Regions from separate parts of the Sorangium sp. So ce385 genome, predicted to be linked through region 2. Evidence: riboswitches for the same ligand, from Rfam matches in the RefSeq annotation. Region 2 holds a riboswitch; each other region holds the start of a gene.
The links. A riboswitch is a leader RNA that binds a small molecule or an ion and turns the genes downstream of it on or off. The one in region 2 is predicted to bind cobalamin.

Region 1: another riboswitch for cobalamin. It lies ahead of WME83_RS23330 (ribonucleoside-diphosphate reductase subunit alpha); the one in region 2 lies ahead of WME83_RS02525 (energy-coupling factor ABC transporter permease).
Region 3: another riboswitch for cobalamin. It lies ahead of WME83_RS07140 (TonB-dependent receptor); the one in region 2 lies ahead of WME83_RS02525 (energy-coupling factor ABC transporter permease).

The regions. Positions count from the first base shown of each region.
Region 1 covers NZ_CP150337.1:6,388,943-6,396,440, forward strand. Annotated here, with positions in the region: gene WME83_RS23310 (helix-turn-helix domain-containing protein) at 1-1,001, opposite strand, end outside; gene WME83_RS23315 (2OG-Fe(II) oxygenase) at 1,124-1,699, shown strand; gene WME83_RS23320 (NAD-dependent protein deacetylase) at 1,776-2,636, opposite strand; gene WME83_RS23325 (cytochrome c-type biogenesis protein) at 2,828-3,439, shown strand; cobalamin riboswitch at 3,525-3,732, shown strand; gene WME83_RS23330 (ribonucleoside-diphosphate reductase subunit alpha) at 3,990-6,440, shown strand; gene WME83_RS23335 (ribonucleotide-diphosphate reductase subunit beta) at 6,500-7,456, shown strand.
Region 2 covers NZ_CP150337.1:655,276-662,773, reverse strand. Annotated here, with positions in the region: gene WME83_RS02540 (tetratricopeptide repeat protein) at 1-89, opposite strand, end outside; gene WME83_RS02535 (3-hydroxyacyl-CoA dehydrogenase family protein) at 324-1,214, shown strand; gene WME83_RS02530 (enoyl-CoA hydratase/isomerase family protein) at 1,745-2,566, shown strand; cobalamin riboswitch at 3,803-4,006, shown strand; gene WME83_RS02525 (energy-coupling factor ABC transporter permease) at 4,141-4,818, shown strand; gene WME83_RS02520 (hypothetical protein) at 4,815-5,114, shown strand; gene WME83_RS02515 (CbiQ family ECF transporter T component) at 5,104-5,853, shown strand; gene WME83_RS02510 (energy-coupling factor ABC transporter ATP-binding protein) at 5,850-6,686, shown strand; gene WME83_RS02505 (CbiX/SirB N-terminal domain-containing protein) at 6,662-7,498, shown strand, end outside.
Region 3 covers NZ_CP150337.1:1,938,897-1,946,394, reverse strand. Annotated here, with positions in the region: gene WME83_RS07160 (MerR family transcriptional regulator) at 1-96, shown strand, start outside; gene WME83_RS07155 (DNA-directed RNA polymerase) at 101-751, opposite strand; gene WME83_RS07150 (IS4 family transposase) at 1,138-2,607, shown strand; partial or broken gene WME83_RS07145 (hypothetical protein) at 2,688-2,795, opposite strand; gene WME83_RS07140 (TonB-dependent receptor) at 2,805-4,928, opposite strand; cobalamin riboswitch at 5,162-5,369, opposite strand; gene typA (translational GTPase TypA) at 5,539-7,425, shown strand.

The DNA of each region.
Region 1 (7,498 bases), 5.7 Mb from region 2:
TCGGCCTGCACGGTCTCGAGGCCGTCGAGCACGAGCAGGTGCGGCGGGCCTTGCCCCAGCGCTTCCTTGAGGCGCGCGAGCTGCTCGCCGGGCGCCGCCGGGGCCCGCGGCGCCGCCGCGCCGGCGCCCGGCGCGAAGTACGCCGCCGCCTGGTCGAGGAACGCCTCGGTCCTGGGGTCGTCGTAGAAGCTCCAGACGAGCACCCCGCCGGGGCGCGGGGCGTCGCCGAGCCCCTGGAGGAGGCGCTCGGCGATGGAGGTCTTGCCCGCGCCGCCGACGCCGAGGAGCGCGATCACCGGGGGCGAGGGCGGCGAGGCGGCGGCCCACGCGGCGAGCCGGCCGAGGATCTCGCCGCGCCCGACGAAGTGCCGGGCCCGCTGGAGCGTGTGCGCGTGCAGGGGGCGCCACGCCGGGGCGGCGCCCTGCGGCGCGGCGGGCGCGACGGGCGGCGCCTGCGCCGCGGCGGGCGCGACGGGCGGCGCCTGCGCCGCGGCGGCGCCGGAGGGCGCCTGCGCCTCGGCGGCGCCGGAGGGCGCCTGCCCGGCCCTGGCGGGCGCCTCCACCCCGGCGGCCGCCTCCCCGGCCCTGGCGGGCGCCTCCACCCCGGCGGCCGCCTCCCCGGCCCCGGCGGGCGCCTCCCCGGCCCCGGCGGGCGCCTCCCCGGCCCCGGCGGGTGCCTCTCCCGCCCCGCTCGCCGCCGCGCCCTCGGCCGCCGGCGCTCCCCCCGCCTCGCCGACGAGCAGGTCCGCCTCCGCGAGGCCGAGCTCGGCGCCGAGCCGCTCGAGGATGCGCCGCCGGGACGGGCTCCGGACCGAGAAGCCGAGCCGCGGGTCGTTGACCGCGCCCGACTCGTAGCGGCGGTACGTCCGCACGTCGACGCCGATCGACGCGGCGACCTGCTCCTGCGTCAGGTCGAGCTCGAGCCGCGCCCGCAGCAGGAGCGCGTGGTTGAAATGGACCGCGGGCTCCGCGCCTCGGCCCGCCCTGGGGAGCTGTGCCATCGCTGCGCGCCCTCGATCATCGGCGATGCCGCGCCGTCCTGTCCACCGCGCTGCCCGGTCCTGCCCGGTCCTGCCCGGTCCCGCCCTTCCGGATCCGGTCCGCCGGGACGCATGGTCCACGCATGAGCACGATGCACACCGAACGACCCGCCCAGCGGAGCACCTATACCGACGACCTCCGCATCTTCACCGTGACGAACCTCCTGTCCCCCGAGGAGTGCGACGGCTTCATCGCGCGCGCCGAGGCGCACGGCTTCGCGCAGGCGCCGATCGGGGGCGGCAGCGTCATCAACCTCGAGGTGCGCAACAACGGCCGCGTCATGCTGGACGATCCGGCGCTCGCGGCGCGCCTCTGGGAGCGGCTCGCGCCGTGGACCCCGCCGACCTGGGGCGCCCTCCGCGCGGTCGGGCTGAACGAGCGCTTCCGCTACTACCGGTACGCCGAGGGCGAGTACTTCAACTGGCACGGTGACGGGTCGTTCCCGCGGTCGGAGATCGAGCGGAGCCTGTTCACCGCGATGGTCTACCTGAACGACGACTTCGAGGGCGGCACGACCGACTTCTGGGGCGGCCAGAGCATCGTCCCGCAGCGCGGGATGGCGCTCGTGTTCGAGCACCGGTGGCTCCACCGGGGCGCCGCCGTGACGCGGGGGCGCAAGTACGTGCTCCGCACCGACGTGATGTACCGGCGCGGCTGACGTCCGGCGCGGCGCGCCCGGCCCCGCGCCGCGCCCTCACCCCGGCCGCGGCGCGCCCCGGCCCTGCGCCGCGCCCTCACCCCGGCCGCGGCGCGCCGGCCAGCGCCTCGGCGAGGCGCGGCAGCACCTCGCCCGCCCGGCCCTCGACCTTCAGCGCGCCGAGCTCCTCGCCGCGCGCGGACCCGAGGTTGACCATCGCGACCGGGATGCCCCGCTGCGCGGCGCGCAGCACGAAGCGGTACCCCGAGAAGACCGCCAGCGAGGAGCCCACCACGAGGAGCGCCTCCGCCGCGTCGACGAGCGCGAACGCCGCGTCGACGACCGGCCGCGCCACGTTCTCGCCGAAGAAGACGACGCGCGGCTTGAGCGGCCCGTCGCAGCGCAGGCAGGGGGGCGTCTGGAAGCCGGCCACGTGCTCGGCGGGCAGGTCGGCGTCGCCGTCGGGGGCGACGTCGGCCGCGAGCCGCAGCCAGCCGGGGTTCCGCGCGAGGAGCCGCTCCTGGAGGGCGGCGCGCGGCTCCATCGCGCCGCACTCGAGGCACGCGACCTCGGCGAGCGTCCCGTGCAGCTCGATGACGCGGCGGCTGCCGGCGGCCTGGTGGAGGCCGTCGACGTTCTGCGTGATGAGGCCCTCGAGCAGCCCATCCTGCTCGAGCCGCGCGAGGGCGCGGTGCGCCGGGTTGGGCTCGGCCCGCGAGAACCGCTCCCACCCGATCACGGCGCGCGCCCAGTACCGCTGCCGGATCTCGGCCGAGCGCGAGAACTCCCGCCCCTGGATCGGGTTGCGCGCCCGGCGCCGCGTCTCGGGGCCGCGGTAGTCCGGGATGCCGGACTCGGTGCTGCACCCCGCCCCGGTCAGCGCCACGAAGCGCTTGCCGCGCAGGAGCGCGATGAGGTCGTCGACCGGATCCGCGAGGAGCGCATGGCTGAGCGGCATGGGCCCCCGTTTGTGACCCGCCGCCGGAGGCGCCGCCAGCCGCCCGCGCCGGCGTGACGCGCAGCACAGGCGACTGCGCCTCTCCGAACCCGCTCCTCGGGCCGCACACCGCGCCTGCCCGGGATGCGCCGCGACGCGCGCGACATCGTGTCGCAGAGCCCTGGCGGCCAGCGGCGCTAGCCTGTCTTGCCATGATCGATCGAGCGCACTGCAAATCGGCGAATGAGCCGGCCCGTTCGGCGCGCGGGGCACGCGAGGCGAGCTCGACATCGCGTCTCCGGCTCCTGCGGAGCTCGCGCTGGCGCCGCGCGGCGGCGCTGGCCGCCGTCATCGCGGGCGTCGCGCTCAGCGGCAGGGCCGAGCCGGCGACGCCCGGCGAGGCCGCGACCGAGCTCGTCGACGCGGCCCCCGCGCCCGGCGAAAAGGCGCTCGCGGCGCGTCTGCTCGCGCCTTGTTGCTGGAATCAGACGCTCGATGTGCACGAATCCCCGGTGGCGAGCGATCTTCGTCGCGAGATCCGCGCGCGTCTCCACCGGGGCGAGGCCGCCGACGCCATCGAGCAGGACCTCGTCGCGCGTTATGGCGACCGCCTCCGCGCGGCGCCTTCGTCCGGCGTCCTCGGCAAGGTCGCGCTGGCATTGATGCTGGGCATCGCGGTGACGTTTCTCGGGGTCTTCGCCCTGCTGCGCTCGTGGAGGCGCGGCGCCGCGCAGCCAGCCCCGCCGAGCGGCGCCGTCGCGGCGGCCGATCGCGATGAATATGACGAGCGCCTCGACGACGAGCTCCGGGCGCGCGACGCGTGAGCACACCTTCGCTGAGAGCCCGTCGTCGCTCGCCTCGCCCGGCCCCGACCACAATATCTCGCTTGACCTGCGCATCGCACCGCAATATGTAGTGCCACGTGTTGGTGCCCTTGGCTTCGGCCCGGGGCTCAAAAGGGAACCCGGTGTGAATCCGGGGCTGCCCCGCAGCGGTAAGCGAGAACGATCTCCACGACGAGCACTGGCCTCCTGGCTGGGAAGCGGTGGACCGTAGGAAGCCGGCGAGAGCCGGAGCGCTCGCGAGCCCGAAGACCTGCCAACATCCTGCGTCGGGGAGACATCCCGCGCCGGTTTGACCTGGAAGCCTCGAGGGAGGCGGGGAGGTCCGAGCTGGCGCCGACTCTCGCGCTCGTTTCGGTTCCGACCCCCTCCCGCGTTGTCTTCCTTTCGCCCGCGGGGGCGAGCGGTCGGTCCGAGGGCTCTCCAGGAGGGCCCGGCGCATCCGTGCGCATCGGCTGGCTTCTTCGCTCTCGCGATCTCGACGCGAGCGGTCCGGGACCGCTCCGAACGAAGCTCGACGAGGAGGATTGCCATGCTGAGCGACACGGTGACGACGGGCGACGGCGCGGCGCCGTTGCGGGCGCGGAGCGCGAGGGGCGGAGGCGCGGAGGAGACGCTCCCGCACACGACGATGCGGGTGACGAAGCGCGACGGGTCGAGCGAGCCCGTCGACGTCAACAAGATCGTCCGGGCCGTGAGCCGCTGCTGCGCGGCGCTGCCCGACGTGGACGCGCTCCGCGTCGCGACAAAGACCATCAGCGGCCTCTACGACGGCGCCACGACGCGGGAGCTCGACAAGCTCTCCATCCAGACGGCGGCGTCGCTCATCGCGGAGGAGCCCCAGTACGCGAAGCTCGCGGCGCGCCTGCTCGCCACCTATATCGACAAGGAGGTCCGCAACCAGGAGATCCACGCCTTCTCGCAGTCCGTGGCCGTCGGGCGGCGGCTCGGCCTCATCAACGAGCGGCTCCACGGGTTCGTGGCGCAGAACGCCCGCAAGCTGAACGACGCGATCGAGCCGGGGCGCGATCACGAGCTCGAATATTTCGGGCTGCGGACCCTCTATGATCGCTACCTCCTCAAGCACCCCGAGGCGCGCGTCGTCATCGAGACGCCGCAGCAGTTCTTCCTGCGCATCGCGTGCGCGCTGTCCGAGACGGCGGCGCAGGCCATCGAGCTTCACCGGCTCTTCTCGTCGCTCGACTACCTCCCGAGCTCCCCCACGCTGTTCAACGCGGGGACGAGCCACGAGCAGCTCTCGAGCTGCTTTTTGCTCGACTCGCCCGAGGACCACCTCGAGACCATCTACCAGCGCTACACCGACGTCGCGCTGCTCTCGAAGTTCTCCGGCGGCATCGGGCTGGCGTACCACCGCGTGAGGTCGCGCGGCTCGCTCATCGAGAGCACCAATGGGCACTCGAGCGGCATCGTGCCGTGGCTCAAGACGCTCGACGCGTCGGTCGCGGCCGTGAACCAGGGCGGCAAGCGCAAGGGAGCCTGCTGCGTCTACCTCGAGCCGTGGCACGCCGACGTCGAGGAGTTCCTCGCGCTGCGCGACAACACGGGAGACGAGGCCGCGCGCACACACAACCTGAACCTCGCGAGCTGGGTCCCGGACCTGTTCATGAAGCGGGTCGAGGCGGACGGCGAATGGAGCCTGTTCGACCCCAAGGACGTGCGCGATCTGCCCGATCTCTACGGCGACGAGTTCGAGCGCCGTTATGCCGAGGCGGAGGGGGCGGGCCTCGCCAAGAAGACGATGAAGGCGCGCGAGCTCTACGCGCGGATGATGCGGACGCTCGCGCAGACGGGCAACGGCTGGATGACGTTCAAGGACAAGGCGAACCGCGCCTGCAACCAGACGGCCCTGCCGGGCCGGATCGTGCACCTCTCGAACCTCTGCACCGAGATCGTCGAGGTGACCTCGAAGGAGGAGACGGCCGTCTGCAATCTCGGCTCGATCAACCTCGCGCGCCACACGGCCGCGCGCGGGGACGGCGCCGTCGCGTTCGATTTCGACAAGCTCGCCCGCACGGTGCGGACGGCGGTCCGACAGCTCGACCGCGTCATCGACCTCAACCACTATCCCATCGATTCCACGCGGCGCTCGAACCTCCGCTGGCGGCCCGTGGGGCTCGGGCTCATGGGCTTGCAAGACGTGTTCTTCCAGATGCGCTTGCCCTTCGACGCCGGCGCCGCGCGGGAGCTCTCGAGGCGGATCTCCGAGGAGGTGTATTATCACGCGCTCTCGACGTCGGCGGACCTCGCCGCCGAGAAGGGGCGCCACCCGGCGTTCGACGAGACGCGCGCGGCGCGCGGGGAGCTCCAGCTCGACGCGTGGGGCGTGGTGCCGGAGGACGCGGCGCGCTGGGACGCGCTCCGCGCCCGCATCCGCGCCGAGGGGCTGCGGAACTCGCTGCTCGTCGCGATCGCGCCGACCGCCACGATCGCCTCGATCGCAGGCTGCTACGAGTGCATCGAGCCGCAGGTGTCGAACCTCTTCAAGCGCGAGACGCTGTCCGGGGACTTCCTGCAGGTGAACCGCTATCTCGTCGCGGAGCTCAAGCGGCGCGGCGCCTGGAACGACGCGGTGCGCGCCAGGCTCAAGCTCGCCGAGGGCTCGGTCCAGGGGCTCGACGAGCTGCCCGAGGAGGTCCGCGCCGTGTACCGGACGGCGTGGGAGATCCCGATGCGCTCGCTCATCGACATGGCCGCGGAGCGCGGCGCCTTCATCGATCAGAGCCAGTCGCTGAACCTGTTCGTCGAGAACCCCACCATCGGCCAGCTCTCGAGCATGTACTTCCACGCATGGAAGAAGGGGCTCAAGACGACCTATTACCTGCGCTCGCGCCCCGCGACGCGCATCGCCAAGGCCACCGTGGACGCGGCGACGGACCTCACGCCTGCGCCGGCGCCGGCGAAGGCGGCCGCGGACGTGGCGTGCGCGCTCGAGAACCCCGAGGCCTGCGAGGCGTGCCAGTGAGCCGCGTGAGCCGCCCCGCGCGCCTGCTCGATCCGGGCCTCTGCCTCACGCTGCGCCCGATGGCGTATCCGGCCTTCTTCGACATGTACCGCGCCGCCATCAAGAACACGTGGACGGTCGAGGAGGTCGACTTCTCCACGGACGTGGGCGACCTGAAGCGGATGACCGGCGCCGAGCGCCACCTCGTGCAGCGCCTCGTCGCGTTCTTCGCCACGGGAGACTCCATCGTGGCGAACAACCTCGTGCTCAACCTGTACAGGCACATCAACGCCCCCGAGGCGCGGATGTACCTGTCGCGGCAGCTCTATGAAGAGGCGCTGCACGTCCAGTTCTACCTGACGCTCCTCGACACGTACATCCCCGATCCGGAGGAGCGCCACCGCGCCTTCGCCGCCGTCGAGAGCATCCCGTCCATCCGGAAGAAGGCCGACTTCTGCATGCGCTGGATCGACGCTGTGCAGTCCCTGGATCGACTGGAGTCGCGCGCGGAGCGGCGGCGGTTCCTCCTGAACCTCGTCTGCTTCGCCGCGTGCGTCGAGGGGCTCTTCTTCTTCGGCGCGTTCGCGTACGTGTACTTCCTGCGCTCGCGCGGCCTGCTGCACGGGCTCGCCGCGGGGACGAGCTGGGTCTTCCGCGACGAGAGCGCGCACATGCGCTTCGCCTTCGAGGTGGTGAGCGCGGTGCGGCGCGAGGAGCCCGAGCTCTTCGACGCCGGCCTCTCGCGGTCGATCGTCGATATGATGGATGAGGCGATCGACTGCGAGGCCCAGTTCGCGGAGGACCTGCTCGGCGCCGGCGTCGCGGGCCTGTCGGCGCGCGACGTGCGCGGCTACCTCGAGTTCTGCGCGGACCAGCGGCTCGTCACGCTCGGCATGCCGAGGCGCTACGGGGCGAAGAACCCGCTGTCCTTCATGGATCTGCAGGACGTCCAGGAGGTCACGAATTTCTTCGAGCGCCGCGTCTCGGCCTATCAGGTCGGCGTCTCCGGGGAAGTCGTCCTCGACGCCTCCTTCTGACGCAGAGCAGATCGAGGCCGAGCGCCCCCTCGCGGTCGCTGC
Region 2 (7,498 bases):
GCGCCGTTGTTCGGAGCGGTCACGGCCTCCGCGAGCTCGTTCCAGGCCGCCTCGTTTTCGGGCTCATCCTGCAGGCGCCCAAGGGCCATCCGAATCGTCTCAACGCTCATCGTCTCTCCGCGGACCTCGCGAGATCGGTCCGGTCCGTTCACGGGCCGGGCGAAGATAGCCGGGCGGCCGACACGGTTTCAAGGTTCCTCGCCCCCGCGGGTCGGGAAGCGAGGGCGGAGCTTTCGCGTGCTTCTGCTGCGGGGACGGCCAGCGGGCGGGCCGTCGGCATGGGCGGTTCACCGCGCCCTCGGCTTCGGGTATCAACCGCGGCCATGGAAGCTACGACGATCAAGCGCTTCGGGGTGATCGGCGCGGGCCAGATGGGGCGAGGCATCGCCCAGGTCGCCGCGGCCGCGGGCCTCGAGGTGGTCCTGTGCGACGTCTCGAGGGCGCTGGCGGAGTCGGGCAAGGCCCAGATCGCCGCCATCCTCGCGAAGCAGGTGGAGAAGGGCAAGATGGCCGCGGAGGCGCGCGAGGCGCTCCTCGGCCGCGTGGCGGTCGCGGACGGCATCGCCGGCCTGTCGGGGGTCGACCTGGCCGTGGAGGCGGTGACCGAGAGCTTCGAGGTGAAGAGCGGGATCTTCAAGCTCGCGGACGCGGCGATGCCGAAGGGGGCGATCCTGGCGTCGAACACGTCGTCGATCTCGATCACGCGGCTCGCGGCGGTGACCGGCCGGCCTGAGCTGGTCATCGGTATGCACTTCATGAACCCGGTGCCGCTGATGAAGCTGGTCGAGCTCGTCCGGGGGGTGCAGACGTCGGACGCGACGTACGAGGCCGTCCGGGCGCTCGCGGTGGGGCTCGGCAAGACGGTGATCACCTCGAAGGACCAGCCGGGGTTCATCGTGAACCGGATGCTGATCCCGTTCCTGAACGAGGCGTGCTTCGCGCTCCAGGAGGGGCTGTCCACGCCGGAGGACATCGACGCGGGGGCGCGGCTCGGGCTGAACCACCCGATGGGGCCGCTGGAGCTCGCGGACCTGATCGGGCTGGACACGGTGCTCTCGATCGCGGAGGTGCTGCACCGGGAGTTCGGGGACTCGAAATACCGGGCGCCCACGCTGCTGCGGAACCTGGTGGCGGCGGGGTGGTACGGGAAGAAGAGCGGGCGGGGGTTCTACGTGTACGACGAGAAGGGGCAGAAGACGGGGCGGGCGGTGTAGCGGAGGGGGCGCGGCTGCAGCGGAGCCAGCGGAGGAGGGGGTGCCGCGCGGGGGGCCGGCGGGGGCCCCTCCCACAAACTCGCGCCTTTTGGGGGGCTATTGCCGTGGGAATGGGTGGGTCGGTCCCGGAGGGCGTCGCAAGGAGCACGCCGGCGCTCGGGTTTGTGGGGCCCTACCCCGCCGGCCCCCCGCGCGGCACCCCCTCCTCCGCTGGCTCTCTCCAGGGCGGGACGGGGTGGATGGCGGGGCTGCGCTGCGGTTCGGAAGAGGGCCTGTCTGCGCGACTCCCCTCGATAGCGCGCGGGCCGGGCGCACTTATCAAAGTGACGAATAGGCGCCAGCGCGGGGCGATTGCTGGGGCCGCTCGAAACTTGAAGTTCGTTCCATGTCCCAGAACGGGCACGTGACTTCCGCTGGAAATCGCTCGCTCGTCGGCTCAGCACAGTGGGCCCAGGCAGGCACGAAATGCCCCCTTCCCCGGCGCACGGCGCGCGCTTCCCCCCGGCGCCGGGCGCTGCTAACCACCGGTCATGACCGCTCTAGAACAGCAGCCGGGGGTCCCTGCTCGCGGTGCCCTCCAGTTCGTCGCCGTCGAGCGCGCCGGCCACGTCGCCACCGTGACCATCCAGCGGCCCGACAAGCTCAACGCCCTGAACCCCGCCGTCCTCGGCGACCTCACCGCGGCCTTCCACGACCTCCTCGCGCAGGGCAGCGAGGTGCGCGCGACCGTGCTCACCGGCGCCGGCAAGGCGTTCGTCGCCGGCGCCGATATCGCGGAGATGGCCGCCATGAACAGCATCGCCGCGAAGCGGTTCGCCGAAGCAGGCCACCGCCTCGCCGACCTCATCGAGACCGCCCCGTTCCCCGTGATCGCCGCGGTCAACGGCTTCGCGCTGGGCGGCGGCTGCGAGCTCGCCCTCGCCTGCGACTTCATCTACGCCGCGGAAGGCGCCAAGCTCGGCCAGCCCGAGGTGAACCTGGGCGTCATCCCCGGGTTCGGCGGCACGCAGCGGCTGCTGCGGCGGGTCGGCCCCGGCCGCGCGCGCGAGCTCATCTATTCAGGCGACATGATCACCGCCGAGCAGGCGCTCTCGATCGGCCTCGTCAACGCCGTCTTCCCGGCGGCCGAGCTCCTCGCGCGCGCCCGCGAGACCGCCCTCAAAATCGCCTCGCGCGGGCCGCTCGCCGTCGCCGCCGCCAAGCGCGTCCTGCTGCGCGGCGAGAGCCTCGACCTCACCGCCGCCAACGAGCTGGAAGCCCAGGCCTTCGCCGCGCTCTTCGGCAGCGAGGACCAACAGCTCGGAATGAAAGCGTTCCTGGCGAAATCGAAGGCCACGTTCACAGGAAAGTGAGTTTTCGAACAGCGCGCCAGAAGACCCAAAAAAAGACCGCGTGTCATGCTGGAGGGGGGCCAGACATGACCGCGGTAGGGAAACCGCAGCGGCGCGGAGAACGTCCGCTGCGGTGCTCGAGATAGCCCGCACGCGCTCCGGGCCGGGGGGGGAAACCGCGCCGGTGCGCATGCGGTGATCGGAGTGTGGCACCCGGAAGCAGGTTGTCGATAACAAAGTGCAACCGCTGCACGCGATGAGCGAATTGCTACCGGCACGATGACAGCCAGGTGACAGCGCAGCGCGCACGCCGCCGATTTCCGCGAATGCGCGTCCGAGCCGGGCATACCCGCGCCGGAGCAGCGTCCGGCGGAGTCGCTCGCCGCGCCCTCGAAAAGAGAACACGAGAGCCCGCCGCCCCTTCACGCCAGGCTCAGCGACGAAGCGAGCCAGGCACGGAACACTTGCTCACAAGTAAAGAGCCAGGACGAACAAAGCACACTGCGGCGAGAAAATCACCGGAACGTGCGCCGCACGCGCGGGGCGGCGCACGCTCCGAGCGGGCACCCGGGGGCGAGCGGCGATCCCGGGATGAACAAGTAAAGAGACTTTAACTACAGAAGCACATCGCTTGCAGCTTTTTCGAGGAAGCTTGTCCGCGTGCGTCTCGGTCAATTTCGCGGACGCCGCGTTGCGACCGGAGGGCGCGAGCGCGCGCAGCGCAGCCTGTCGATTCGATTGGGGCGGCGCCACGCGCGGTGGACACCGCGGCAGCGGCGGATCGGCCGCTCGCAATGCCACGAGGCCGGGCGCGGTACAGCACGGCCCCCCGCCGCGCCGGACCTCCGGACGCCGGGCGCTCGGTGGCCCGCGACGCACTGGACCGCCCGCGGCGGTAGCCCGCGCGCGCGGATCGTCACCGAGCTCGGTCCGGCGTGAGACGCGCCAGCGCGCGCCGCCTGACGGCCGCCGCGAACGCGCCGGCGCGCGCCGCCTGACGGCCGCCGCGAACGCGCCAGCGCGCGCCGCCTGACGGCCGCCGCGAACGCGCCCGCGCGCGCCGCCTGACGGCCGCCGCGAACGCGCCGGCGCGCGCCGCGAGACGGCCGCCGCGAACGCGCCGGCGCGCGCCGCGAGACGGCCGCCGCGAACGCGCCAGCGCGCCGCGGGGCAGCCGCCGCAGGACGAGCGCCTGCCCCGCGGCCGCGGCGCGACGTCCTTGACGCCGGGCGCGAAACGGGACTACCGAGCATCCATCTGACAATCCACACCTCGGGTGCCCTCTGGGCATAACAGGGAAGCCGGTGCGAAACCGGCGCGGTACCGCCACCGTGAGTGGGGAGCCGCCTCCGAAGACCACTGGGCCTCTGAAGAGGCCTGGGAAGGTGGACGCGGCGCTGGGAGCCCGAAAGGCCCCCTGAACCCATGAGCCGGGAGACCTACCCGAGCCCCCCACGAGGTGCAGCTTGCGCACGTCTTCGTGGCGTTCGGGTGCGGACTTCACCCGGAGCGCCGAAATCGGTCTTCCCGGCCGCGCTGTATCCATCGCGGCCGTGCTCCTCGCGACGCTGCTCGCGCCCCGGCCCGCGGCCGCGATGCACCTCGCGGAGGGCGTCCTGCCGCTCGGCTGGTGCGCGGTCTGGAACGCGCTCGCCCTGCCCTTCGTCGCCGTCGCCCTCCACCTGCTCCGGCGCCGCACCCGGGACGACGCCTTCTATAAGCCGTTCGTCGGCCTCGTCGCCGCCGCCGTCTTCGCCATCTCGTGCATGCCCGTGCCGGTGCCGACCGCAGGGACCTGCTCCCACCCGTGCGGCACCGGGCTCGCCGCGGTGCTCATCGGCCCCTGGATGACCGTCCTCGTCACCGTGGTGGCGCTCCTCATCCAGGCCCTCTTCCTCGCGCACGGCGGGCTCACCACGCTCGGCGCCGACGTCGCGTCGATGGGCATCGCAGGCGCGTTCACCGGATACCTCGTCTTCCGGCTCGCGCGGCGCTGCGGCGCGAGCCTCTGGGTCGCGGGGTTCCTGGCCGGCGTGACGTCCGACTGGGCCACGTACGCGACCACGGCGCTCGAGCTCGCGCTCGGGCTCGCGGGCGACGGGTCGGTGGCATCCATGTTCACCGGCGTCGCCCTCGCCTTCGTCCCCACCCAGCTGCCGCTCGGCCTCCTCGAGGGCGCCATGACCGCGGGAGCGCTCGTCTTCCTGCGCGCCCGGCGGCCCGACATCCTCGATCGGCTCCAGGTCGTCCCGCTCGCGGCGGGGGCGTCGTGACGCGGGTCGCGCCGCGCGCGCTGCTCGCCGCCGCCGCGCTCTGGCTCGCCGCCTGCGGCAACGCCTCGTGGGACGGGGTCGACGAGGCCGTCGTCCGCCGCGTCGCCGAGGACGCCGGCCGCCACGACACGGGGCCGCTGTTCGCAGGCCTCGAGGGCGACCTCCTGCTCTTCGCGTTCCTCTGGGCAGGGCTCCTCTCCGGCTTCGCCCTGGGCTACTTCTCGCGCGTGCTCTTCGTGGAGCGCGCCGGCCAGCCCGCCGGCAAGCCGGGCGGCGACGGGCTCCGTGCGGATTGACCCCCCCGCGCGGCTCCGCGACGTCGATCCCCGGCTCCGCCTCGGGGCCGCCGTGGCCGCGTGCTGCGTCGCCGCGGGCGCGCGCTCGCCCTGGACGCCGGCCGCGCTGCTCGCCGTCGCGTGCGCGGCCCTCGCCCTCCAGGGCATGACCGCCGGCGCCATCCTCCGCGCCTTCGCGCCCGCCGCGTGGATCGGCGGGCTCGCCGCGGCCCTCGCGCTCGCGCTCACCCCGGGCGAGCCGCTCCTCGCGGGCGCGCCGTTCCCGCTCGACGCGATCGCGCGCGACGGCGCCCGCCGCGCCGCGGCCATCGCCGCGCGCGTCCTCGCGGCCGCCGCGGTGCTCCGGTGGCTCTCGAGCGCCGCCGCGCCGGCCGAGATCGAGGCGGCGCTCGCCGGGCTCGGCGCGCCCGCGGCCCTCGTCGAGCTGCTCGCGCTCGCGCGCCGCTTCGCCGGCGTGCTCCAGCGCGCCGCCGACAGCGCGTGGAGCGCCGCCGCGCTCCGCGGCGGGTTCGCGCGCCCGGTCGCCGCCGCGCGCTCGGCCGGCGCCGTCGCGGGCGTCGTGGCGCTCCGGACCCTGGAGCGCTCCGAGCACGCCGCCGTCGCCATGCAGCTCCGCGGCTACCGGGGGGAGCTCCCCGTCGCCGACCGTCGGCCGAGCGCGCCCGCCGCGAACCTCGCGTTCGCCGCCCTCGCCCTCGCGGCCCTCGGGCTCAGCGTCGCCGCCGGAGCGGCGGGATGAGCGCGATCGCCCTCCGCGCCCCCCGGGTCGGCTACCGCGGCGCCGAGCCCGCGCTGCGCGACGTGCGCCTCGACGTCGCCGAGGGCGAGTCCGTGGCGGTGCTCGGCGGCAACGGCGCCGGCAAGACCGCGCTGCTCCGGACGCTCGTCGGGCTCCTCCCCGCGCCCGGCGGCAGCGTCGAGATCTCCGGCCGCCGCGTGGGCTCGCCCTCGGACGCCGTGGCCGCGGGCGCCGCGCTCGTGCTCCAGGACCCGGACGACCAGCTGCTCGGCGCGACGCTCCTCGACGACGTCCTGTTCGGCCCGCGGAACCTCGGCCTGCCCGCGCCCGAGGCGCGGCGCCGCGCCGAGGCGGCGCTCTCGGCCGTGCAGATCGCGCACCTCGCCGGCCGCGCCATCGAGGCGCTGAGCTTCGGCGAGCGCAAGCGCGCGTGCATCGCCGGGATGCTCGCGATGCAGCCGCGCGTGCTCCTGCTCGACGAGCCGACCGCGGGGCTCGACCCGGAGGGCGAGCTCTCCCTGTGCCGGACGCTGCGCGCGCTCTCGGAGCAGCAGGGGACGACGCTGGTCGCCGCGACGCACGCGGTCGACCTCGTGCCGCTCTTCGCGACGCGCGCGGTGCTGCTCGGCGACGGGCAGGTGCTCGCGGACGGGCCGCCGCGGGAGGTGTTCGCGGCCGGCGAGCTGCTCGCGCGGGCGCGGCTCCGGCGGCCGTGGGTCGCGGAGCTCTGGACCCGGATGAGCCCGGCCGAATCGATCGACCCGCGCGGCCGCGCGGGGCTCCCGCTCACCCTGGAGGAGGCGCTCGCATGCATGACCAAGGGCTCCTGCTGATCGGCCACGGCAGCCGCGACGCCGCGTCGAACGCCGAGTTCGAGGCGCTCGTGGCCGATTACGGCGCGTCGCGGCCCGCGCTCGTGGTGCAGCACGGCTACATCGAGCTCGCGACGCCGTACCTCGCCGACGCGCTCGCGGCGCTCGCGGCGCGGGTGTCCCGGGTGGCGGTCGTGCCGCTGTTCCTGTTCGCGGCCGGGCACGTGAAGAACGACATCCCCCTGGCGCTCGAGCAGGCGCGGGCGGCGCACCCGGGCGTGCGCTTCTCGGCGGCGCGGCACCTCGGCGTGCACCCGGCGCTCGCGGAGCTCGCCTTCGAGCGCGCCGCGTCCGCGCTGCCGGACGACCCGGCGGCGCGCGCCCGGACGGCGCTCGTCGTCGTGGGGCGCGGGTCCAGCGATCCGGACGCGAACGGCGATTTCTGCAAGATGACGCGCCTCATCGGCGAGGGCCGGGGGCTGCTCCTCGTCGAGCCGACCTTCATCGGCGTCACGCGACCCTCGGTCGAGGAGACGCTGGAGCGCGTCGCGCGCCAGCGGCCCGAGCGCGTCGTCGTCGTCCCCTACTTCCTCTTCGCCGGCCGGCTCATGACGAAGCTCGCCGAGCAGGTCGACCGCTTCGCGTCGACGTACCCGTGGATCCGCGCGTCGCTCGCGCCCCACCTCGGCCGGTCGAGCGCGCTCTCGGGGCTGATCGACGAGCGCGCGCGCCAGGCGCTCGCCGGCGAGTCTCCCCTCCCCTGCGACACGTGCATGTACCGCACGGCCCTGCCCGGGCTCGCCCGGGAGGTCGGCGGGCTCAAGGCGATGCTC
Region 3 (7,498 bases), 1.3 Mb from region 2:
GTCGCGATCATGAACGGACAGACCGCCCAGGCGGGGCGGGCGCCGGAGTGGGACTGGCTCACGGAGGCGATGAAGCACCACCTCGCGGCGCCGTGACGAGTCACCGGCCGGAGAGGCGCACGCCGGGGAGGACCGTGCGGCGCAGGGCGACCTCCTCGAGCGCGTCGGCGTCGATGAGGAGGTGGGCCCGCAGGCTGTCCTCGATCGCCGAGAACGCCTTGCCCTGGTAGCGGACCTCACCGCCCGGTCCGGCCGCGAGCCAGTAGTTGCCGCCGAGGGTCGCAGCCTCGCCCGCCGCGCTCGGGATCGCGAGGAGCGGCGCGGCGTTGCCGGGGAACGGATCGGGCGGGGTCGCGAACCCGGGGAATGGCGACGCGGGCGCGGGGGGGTCTGGGTCGGGGGCTGCGGAGAACGTGAGCGACGTGCCGGGCTCGAAGCTCACCGAGAGCACGCCGCCGCGCGCGCCGACGACGACGCCGGGGGTGCGCTCCTCGACGACGACCTCCTCGATGACCTTGCCGGAGACGAGCAGGAGCGTGTGGCTGCTCGTGATGCGCGAGCTCTCGGCCGTGAGCTCGCGGCGCAGCGCGATCTCGTGCGAGACGTAGAACTGGAGGCCCTTCACGTCCCTGTCGGAGAGGCCGTGCTGGACGCGGAGCTCGTGGGTGAACGGGACGAGGCGGGGGGCGCAGCCCAGGAGGAGGAGCGCAAGGGACGCGAGGAGGGGCGCGGTGGGCGCAAGACAACGCATTGCATCGGCAATCGGGCGGAGGAAGGACAGCATGGCGGCCCTCGTGAGGTCGCCGCGGCGTCGGGCCGCGGAGCACCTCCTCGCAACGGGGGAACCGGGCGGAGCTTACAGCGGGCGTTGAGCCTCGGCGTACGCTGGCTGCGAGGGGTTGGTCTCTGCCCTTGATGGGATCGAAAAAGGTGATCCCCTCTCAGGCAGCTCAGGGACCCGAGCGGCTCGTTCCTTTCGTGCTTCGTCTTCCCTCTTCCGTCCTTCGTCTTTCGTCCTTCGTCTTTCGTCCTTCGTCTGGCCTCCGCGTGCGCGTGCGCGTGCGCGTCTGAAGATCCCGCACATCTTGATCCTTTTCGTCCGCGCCAAGCGTCCGAAAGGAGATGAGAAATTCGGGTTTGTCAGCGGCGGCACAGTCGATCGCCGATGAGTTCCAGGCGGTACAGCTGGGCGATGCTCGCCTTCACGAGCGTGTCCGCCGGATCGTGACGCGGCTCAGCGAGTCCCCTGGGGATAGTCTTCCCGACGCGATGAAGACGGACGCGGAGCTGGAGGGGCTCTACCGCCTCCTCGGCAACAAACGCGTCGCGTATGGTGCGCTCGTGAGAGCGCACGCGGAGCAGACCGTCGAACGCATGGCCGGGCATAGGACGGTCCGTGCGGTGCACGACACGACCGAGTTCGAGTTCGACGGCGAGGTCGAGCGCAAGGGGCTCGGCCCGCTGCGTGGCCGCAGCGAAGCGCGCGGCTTCTTTGCGCACGCGACGCTGGCGGTGGCCGAGGATGCGGTCAACCTGCCGCTCGGTCTGATCGGGCTGGAATGCTGGGCACGCACGAGCTCGCCGCGGTCCGGGCAGCGCAAGAAAAAGCTGAACGGCGGCGACTACGCGCGCATCGACGACAAGGAATCCACCCGCTGGGCGCGGCAAGTGGAGGAGGTCGAGCGAACGGTCGAGGGTCGCTGCTCGCTGGTGCACGTGATGGATCGCGAGGCGGATGCCTACCCGCTCTTGAGCGCGATGAGCCAACAAGGCCGGCGCTTCGTCGTACGCGTTGCGCGTGACCGGCTGGTGTGGGAGCTGGATGACCAGGACGAGCCGCTCGAGGACATCGGCCTGATGCCACTGAGCGAGGCGCTGGGCGAGCTGCCCATCAAGCTGGAGCGCGAGGTCGCGCTCTCCAAACGCCGCGCCAGCTCTGCGCCACGGCAGGGGCGCGCGCATCCCGACCGCCACGCTCGGCCGGCGACGTTGGGCATCAGCGCCACGCGCTTGGCGCTGCGGCGCCCGCCGTACCTGTCCGAGCAGATGCCCCACGAGCTCGGGGTAAACCTCGTGGTCGTGCGGGAGCTCGATGCGCCTGCCGGACAGGAGCCGGTAGCTTGGGTGCTGGCCACCAACGAGCCGATCCAGACCAAGGAGCAGATCGCAGCGGTGGTCGACCACTACCGCGCCCGATGGCTCATCGAGGAGTTTTTCAAGGCCCTGAAGACCGGCTGCTCCTTCGAAACGCGCCAGCTCGAGAGCTTTGAGAGTCTGACGAACGCGCTGGCCCTCTTCGTCCCGATCGCCTGGCAGATGTTGCAGCTGCGCGCGCTGTCGCGGCTCCGACCCAACGCTCCGGCCGACGAGGTGCTCAACCCAGCGCAAACGGCGCTGCTACGGCAGTTTCAGCCCAAGAAGATGCCCACCGAAGGCGCCACCGTGCGCGACGCGCTCTATGCCGTCGCTGGCCTTGGAGGTCACCTCAAGCAGAACGGTGCGCCCGGATGGCAGACGCTTGCGCGAGGCATGCAAACCTTGTTGACGTTGGAAGCCGGCTGGAATGCCGCGGCCGAGATTTCCCGCCAAACTATGGGGAAGATGTGATCAATCCTCAGGCGTGCGCGTGCGCGTGCTCGCTATGGTTCGAATGGAACGAGTACGCGCACGCGCACGCGCACGCGCACGAAGACCGGAGACCGGAGACGGGAGACGGGAGACGGAAGACGGAAGACGGAAGACGGGAGACGAAAGACGAAAGACGAAGACGCTGGGCGACGAACGACGGCGGAGGGCGCCGCTGGCTACTCCCAGTACAGCGTCGCCCGCCCGATCGCCGTGAACGGCCACCCCGGCGAGTAGTGGATCCCCGTGACCGCGGCCGGCTCGTACGGCAGCCGCGAGTCGCTCGCGAACTGCACCTCGCGCCACGTCGCGTCGAAGAGGTTCTGGATGTCCACGGCCGCCTCGACGTTCCTCCACCGGAGCCCCGCGTTCGCGTCGACCACCGTGAACCCCTCGGCGGTGAGCGCCTCGTCCTCGGTCGCGGGCCGCGCGCCGATCGCCTTCACCCGGAGCGCCGCGAACGGCGTGAGCGCGCCGAACGCCCTGCGCACCCCGATGCCCGCGGTCAGCGTCCGCGTCGGCGCGAGGGCGACCGCGCTCCCGTTGCCGGCGTTCGCGCGGAAGCGCGCGCGGGTGAACGTCGCGTCCACGTCGGCGAAGAGCCAGCTCCCGAGCCGGTAGCGCGCGCCGATCTCGATCCCGTAGCGCCGCGTCTCCCCCGACGCCTCGGTCTCGCCGGCGTCGCCGCTCCAGACCAGCTCGGAGTCGAGGTCGAGGAGGAACCCGGCCGCGCTCAGCGAGAGCCCGCGCACGGGCGCGACCCTCGCGCCGACCTCGTAGCCCTTCGCCGGGGTGATCAGCGTCGCCGCCCCCTGGCCCAGCACCGCGCCCCGGGCATCGTTCGAGTGGAAGCCGCGCCCGTAGTGGGCGAAGAGATCGAGCCCCCCCACCGGCGAGACGACCGCCGTGAGCTTCGGCAGCAGCTGCATCTGCCCCCGCGCGCCGCTCGATCTGCTCCCCGTCCCCTCGAGGTCCTCGCGCAGGTCGTCCACGTTGACGTCGATCCATTGCCCGCGCACGCCGAGCACGAGGCGGAGCCAGCGCCGGAGCCGGGCGTCCTGCTCGACGTACACGCCGATCTGGCCCTCGTCGACGTGGGTCCGATCCCGCTCCTCGAGCCGCTCGCGCGCCTCGTCGTGGTGGAGCGACTTGTCGATCGCGTCCGCGCGGATCTGCGCGCCGAGCGACGTCGTGAACCTCGCCCCGCGGTGCTCGATCTGCTTGCGGAGCCGGAAGTCGGCGCCCAGCACGGTGCGGTCGTCGTTCTGCTCGATCTGATCGCCGTGGACCGGATCCTCGGCGAAGAACGTGAAGTTCGAGTACAGCGTGAAGCGATAGCGCAGGAGGTACGCCATCGCGCTCAGGTCGGCGTCCCGCCACGCGGTCGACGCGGAGACCGACGCCATGTGCCGCGCGGTCGAGCCGCCCTCGGTCGGATCGACCGCGCCGAAATGATCGACGCACGGCTGCCCGAAGGCGGAGGGCGGCGGGTTCAGGCCGCCCTGCTCCCCCTCGCCGCACACGGCGCGCGCCGGGATCTGGCCGGAGCCGTACCAGGTCGAGCCGTAGGACATCCACGTCGCCTGGACCTTGCCGGTGCTGCCGAGGTCGCGCGTCGCCCTCAGGAACACGTTGAAGCGCTCGAGCCGCTCCGGGCTCTGGAACGGCCCGTCGTTCCGGTAGACCTCCGCCGCGGCCACCGCGCGCCAGTCGTCGCCGAGCTCCGGCGAGGCGATCACGAGGCCGCGCAGGATGCCGTACTGCCCCACGCCGAGCTGCGCGGAGCTCTCGTCGAGCTTCTCGGCGAAGCGGAGGTTGACGGCGCCGGCCGTGCCGAAATCGCCGATGCTCGCGTAGTAGGGCCCCTTGTAACCGTCGAGCCCGATCACGAGCTCCGGGATCATGAAATAGAGGTCGGTGAAGCCGTGCCCGTGGCCGTGGCTGACCAGGTTGACGGGCACCCCGTCGACGAAGAACGCGACGTCCGTCCCGTGGTCGGCGTCGAAGCCCCGCAGGAAGTACTGGTTCGCCTTGCCGCCGCCGGCGTGCTGCACGGCGAAGAGCCCGGGGACCGACTCGAGGAGGTCGCCCGGCCGGAGCCTCGGCCTGAGCTCGAGCTCGCGGTGCCCGACCGAGACGCGCGAGGCCGCCTCGCTGCCCGGCTTCTCCGCGTGCACCGTGACCTCGATGGGCTCTCCCTGGGCCCGCGCTGGCCGCGCGGCGGACAGCACGATCGCCAGCGCGGCGATCCGAGGGAGTCGATGGCGGTGTCCGTGGCCCTTCGTGACGTTCTCGCGCAGCATTCATGTCCTCCTTCGCGCCATCGCGCGGAGCGGCGCCGGGCCGCTCGCATCGAGCTCCGCGAGGAGGAAAAAGGACGCCCACGGCGCGATGCCCTGGACCGACCTCTCGCCCCCGCGGGCGACCGAAAGGCAACGCGGGGGCGGCTCGGGATCCGGGACGTGCGCAGGGCTGCACCGGCTCGGACCTCACCGCCTCCCTCGAGGCTCCCAGGTCGAACCGGCGTCGGATGTGTCCCCGTCGCCGGGCGCGGGCAGGTCTTCGGGCTCGCGAGCGCTCCGGCTGGGCCGGCTTCCTACTGTCCACCGCTTCCCAGCCCTCATCGGGCCAGTGCGTGTCGTGGAGGTCGTTCTCGCTTACCGCTGCGGGGCAGCCCCGGAATTTCACCGGGTTCCCTATTCAGCCTGAGCGAGCGCCCAGGCACCAGCGCGGCGCGCACCCTACGAGGATGCGCCTCCGGCTGTCAATCGCTCCCGCTCACCTCGCCCGCTCCGCGCCGCGTCCGTCGCCACGCGCCCGCATCGCGCGGGCTCCTGCCCGCGCGGCGCCACGTGAACCCGAGCGCTCGCCGAGCGACGTCCGCGCGGGCCGAACGTTCGGGCTCTGGCGAGGATGGGCTCGCTCCTCCGTGGGTCGCGTGCTACACGGCCGCCGCCGTATATGCCGCGTAACGACCTCCGCAACATCGCCATCGTCGCCCACGTCGACCACGGGAAGACGACCCTCGTCGATCACATGCTCCGCCAGTCGGGCGCCTTCCGAGAGAACGAGGTCGTGGCCGAGCGCGTCATGGACTCGAACGACCTCGAGCGGGAGCGCGGCATCACCATCCTCGCGAAGAACACGAGCATCCGGTACCGCGGGGTCAAGATCAACATCGTCGACACGCCCGGCCACTCCGACTTCGGCGGCGAGGTCGAGCGCACCCTGATGATGGCCGACGGGGCGCTGCTCCTCGTCGACGCCGCCGAGGGCCCGCTGCCGCAGACGCGGTTCGTGCTCTCGAAGTGCCTCCAGCGCGGCTTCCCGGTCATCGTGGTCATCAACAAGATCGACCGGAGCGACGCGCGCGCCCACGAGGTGCTCTCCGAGGTGTTCGACCTCTTCTGCGACCTCGAGGCGAGCGACGCGCAGATGGACTTCTCGACGCTCTACGCGATCGCGAAGTTCGGCCAGGCGAAGCGCGAGCTCGAGCACGAGGCCAAGGACCTGGAGCCGCTCTTCGAGACCATCCTCGAGCGCGTGCCCGGCCCCTCCGGCGACCCCGACGGGCCGCTCCAGGTCATCGTCTGCAACACGACCCACGACGACTACGTGGGCCGGCTCGCGGTCGGCCGCGTGGTCCGGGGCACCGCCCGGTCCGGCGCCGACGTCGCGCTCCTCGGCGAGGGCGGCCAGTCGCGCGGCTACGTGAAGATGCTCTACGCCTACGAGGGGCTGAAGCGGGTCCCGGTCGAGAGCGCCGCCGCGGGCGAGGTGATCGCCATCGCGGGGCTCGAGTCGGTCACCATCGGCGACACGATCGCGGACCCGGCGACCCCCGAGGCGCTGCCGCGGATCGTCGTCGAGGAGCCGACGATCAAGATGAGGATCGGCGTCAACACGTCGACGTTCGCCGGCAAGAGCAAGCAGTCGAAGTACCTGACGAGCCGTCACCTGAAGGAGCGGCTCGAGCGCGAGGCGATGAAGAACCTCGCGATCCGGGTGGAGCCGACCGAGGTGCCCGACACGTTCGTGGTGCTCGGCCGCGGCGAGCTCCAGCTCGCGATCCTCGTGGAGACGATGCGGCGCGAGGGGTACGAGATGCAGCTCTCGAACCCCGAGGTCGTGACGCGCGAGATCAACGGCGAGGTGATGGAGCCGATCGAGCTCGTGGTCGTCGACGTGCCCGACACCTACGTCGGCGTGGTGACCGAGCGCCTCAGCACCCGGCGCGGCCGGATGGTGAAGATGACGAACCCCGGCTTCGGGCGCGCCCGCCTCGAGTTCCGGGTGCCGTCGCGCGGGCTCATCGGCTTCCGGGGCGAGTTCCTGACGGCGACGCGCGGGACGGGCCTGCTCAACACGATGTTCGACGGCTGGGCGCCCTGGGGCGGCCCGATGATGCGCCGCCCGACCGGCGCCATCGTCGCCGATCGCGCCGGCGTGGCGACCCCGTACGCGCTGCACCACCTCCAGCCGCGCGGCATGTTCTTCATCGTCCCCGGCGTCGAGGTCTACGAGGGGATGATCATCGGCGAGCACAACCGGCCGAACGACACCGACGTCAACGTGATCAAGGAGAAGAAGCTGTCGAACGTGCGCAACCACGGCAAGGACGAGAACGTCCTCCTGGCCAGCCCGCGGCTGCTCACGATCGAGACGGCGATGGAGTGGATCGACGGCGACGAGCTCGTCGAGGTCACGCCCGACGCGGTGCGCGTCCGCAAGAAGGTGCTCGCGTGCAACCGCCGGGAGCGCCGCGAGGACGCGATCGAGCAGGCGCAAGCCGTCGAGTGAGCGGCGAGGGCGCCCGGCGAGCGCGCGGCCCGACGAGCGCCCCCCCGCCCCTGCCCGCGCCGGTGGGGACCGG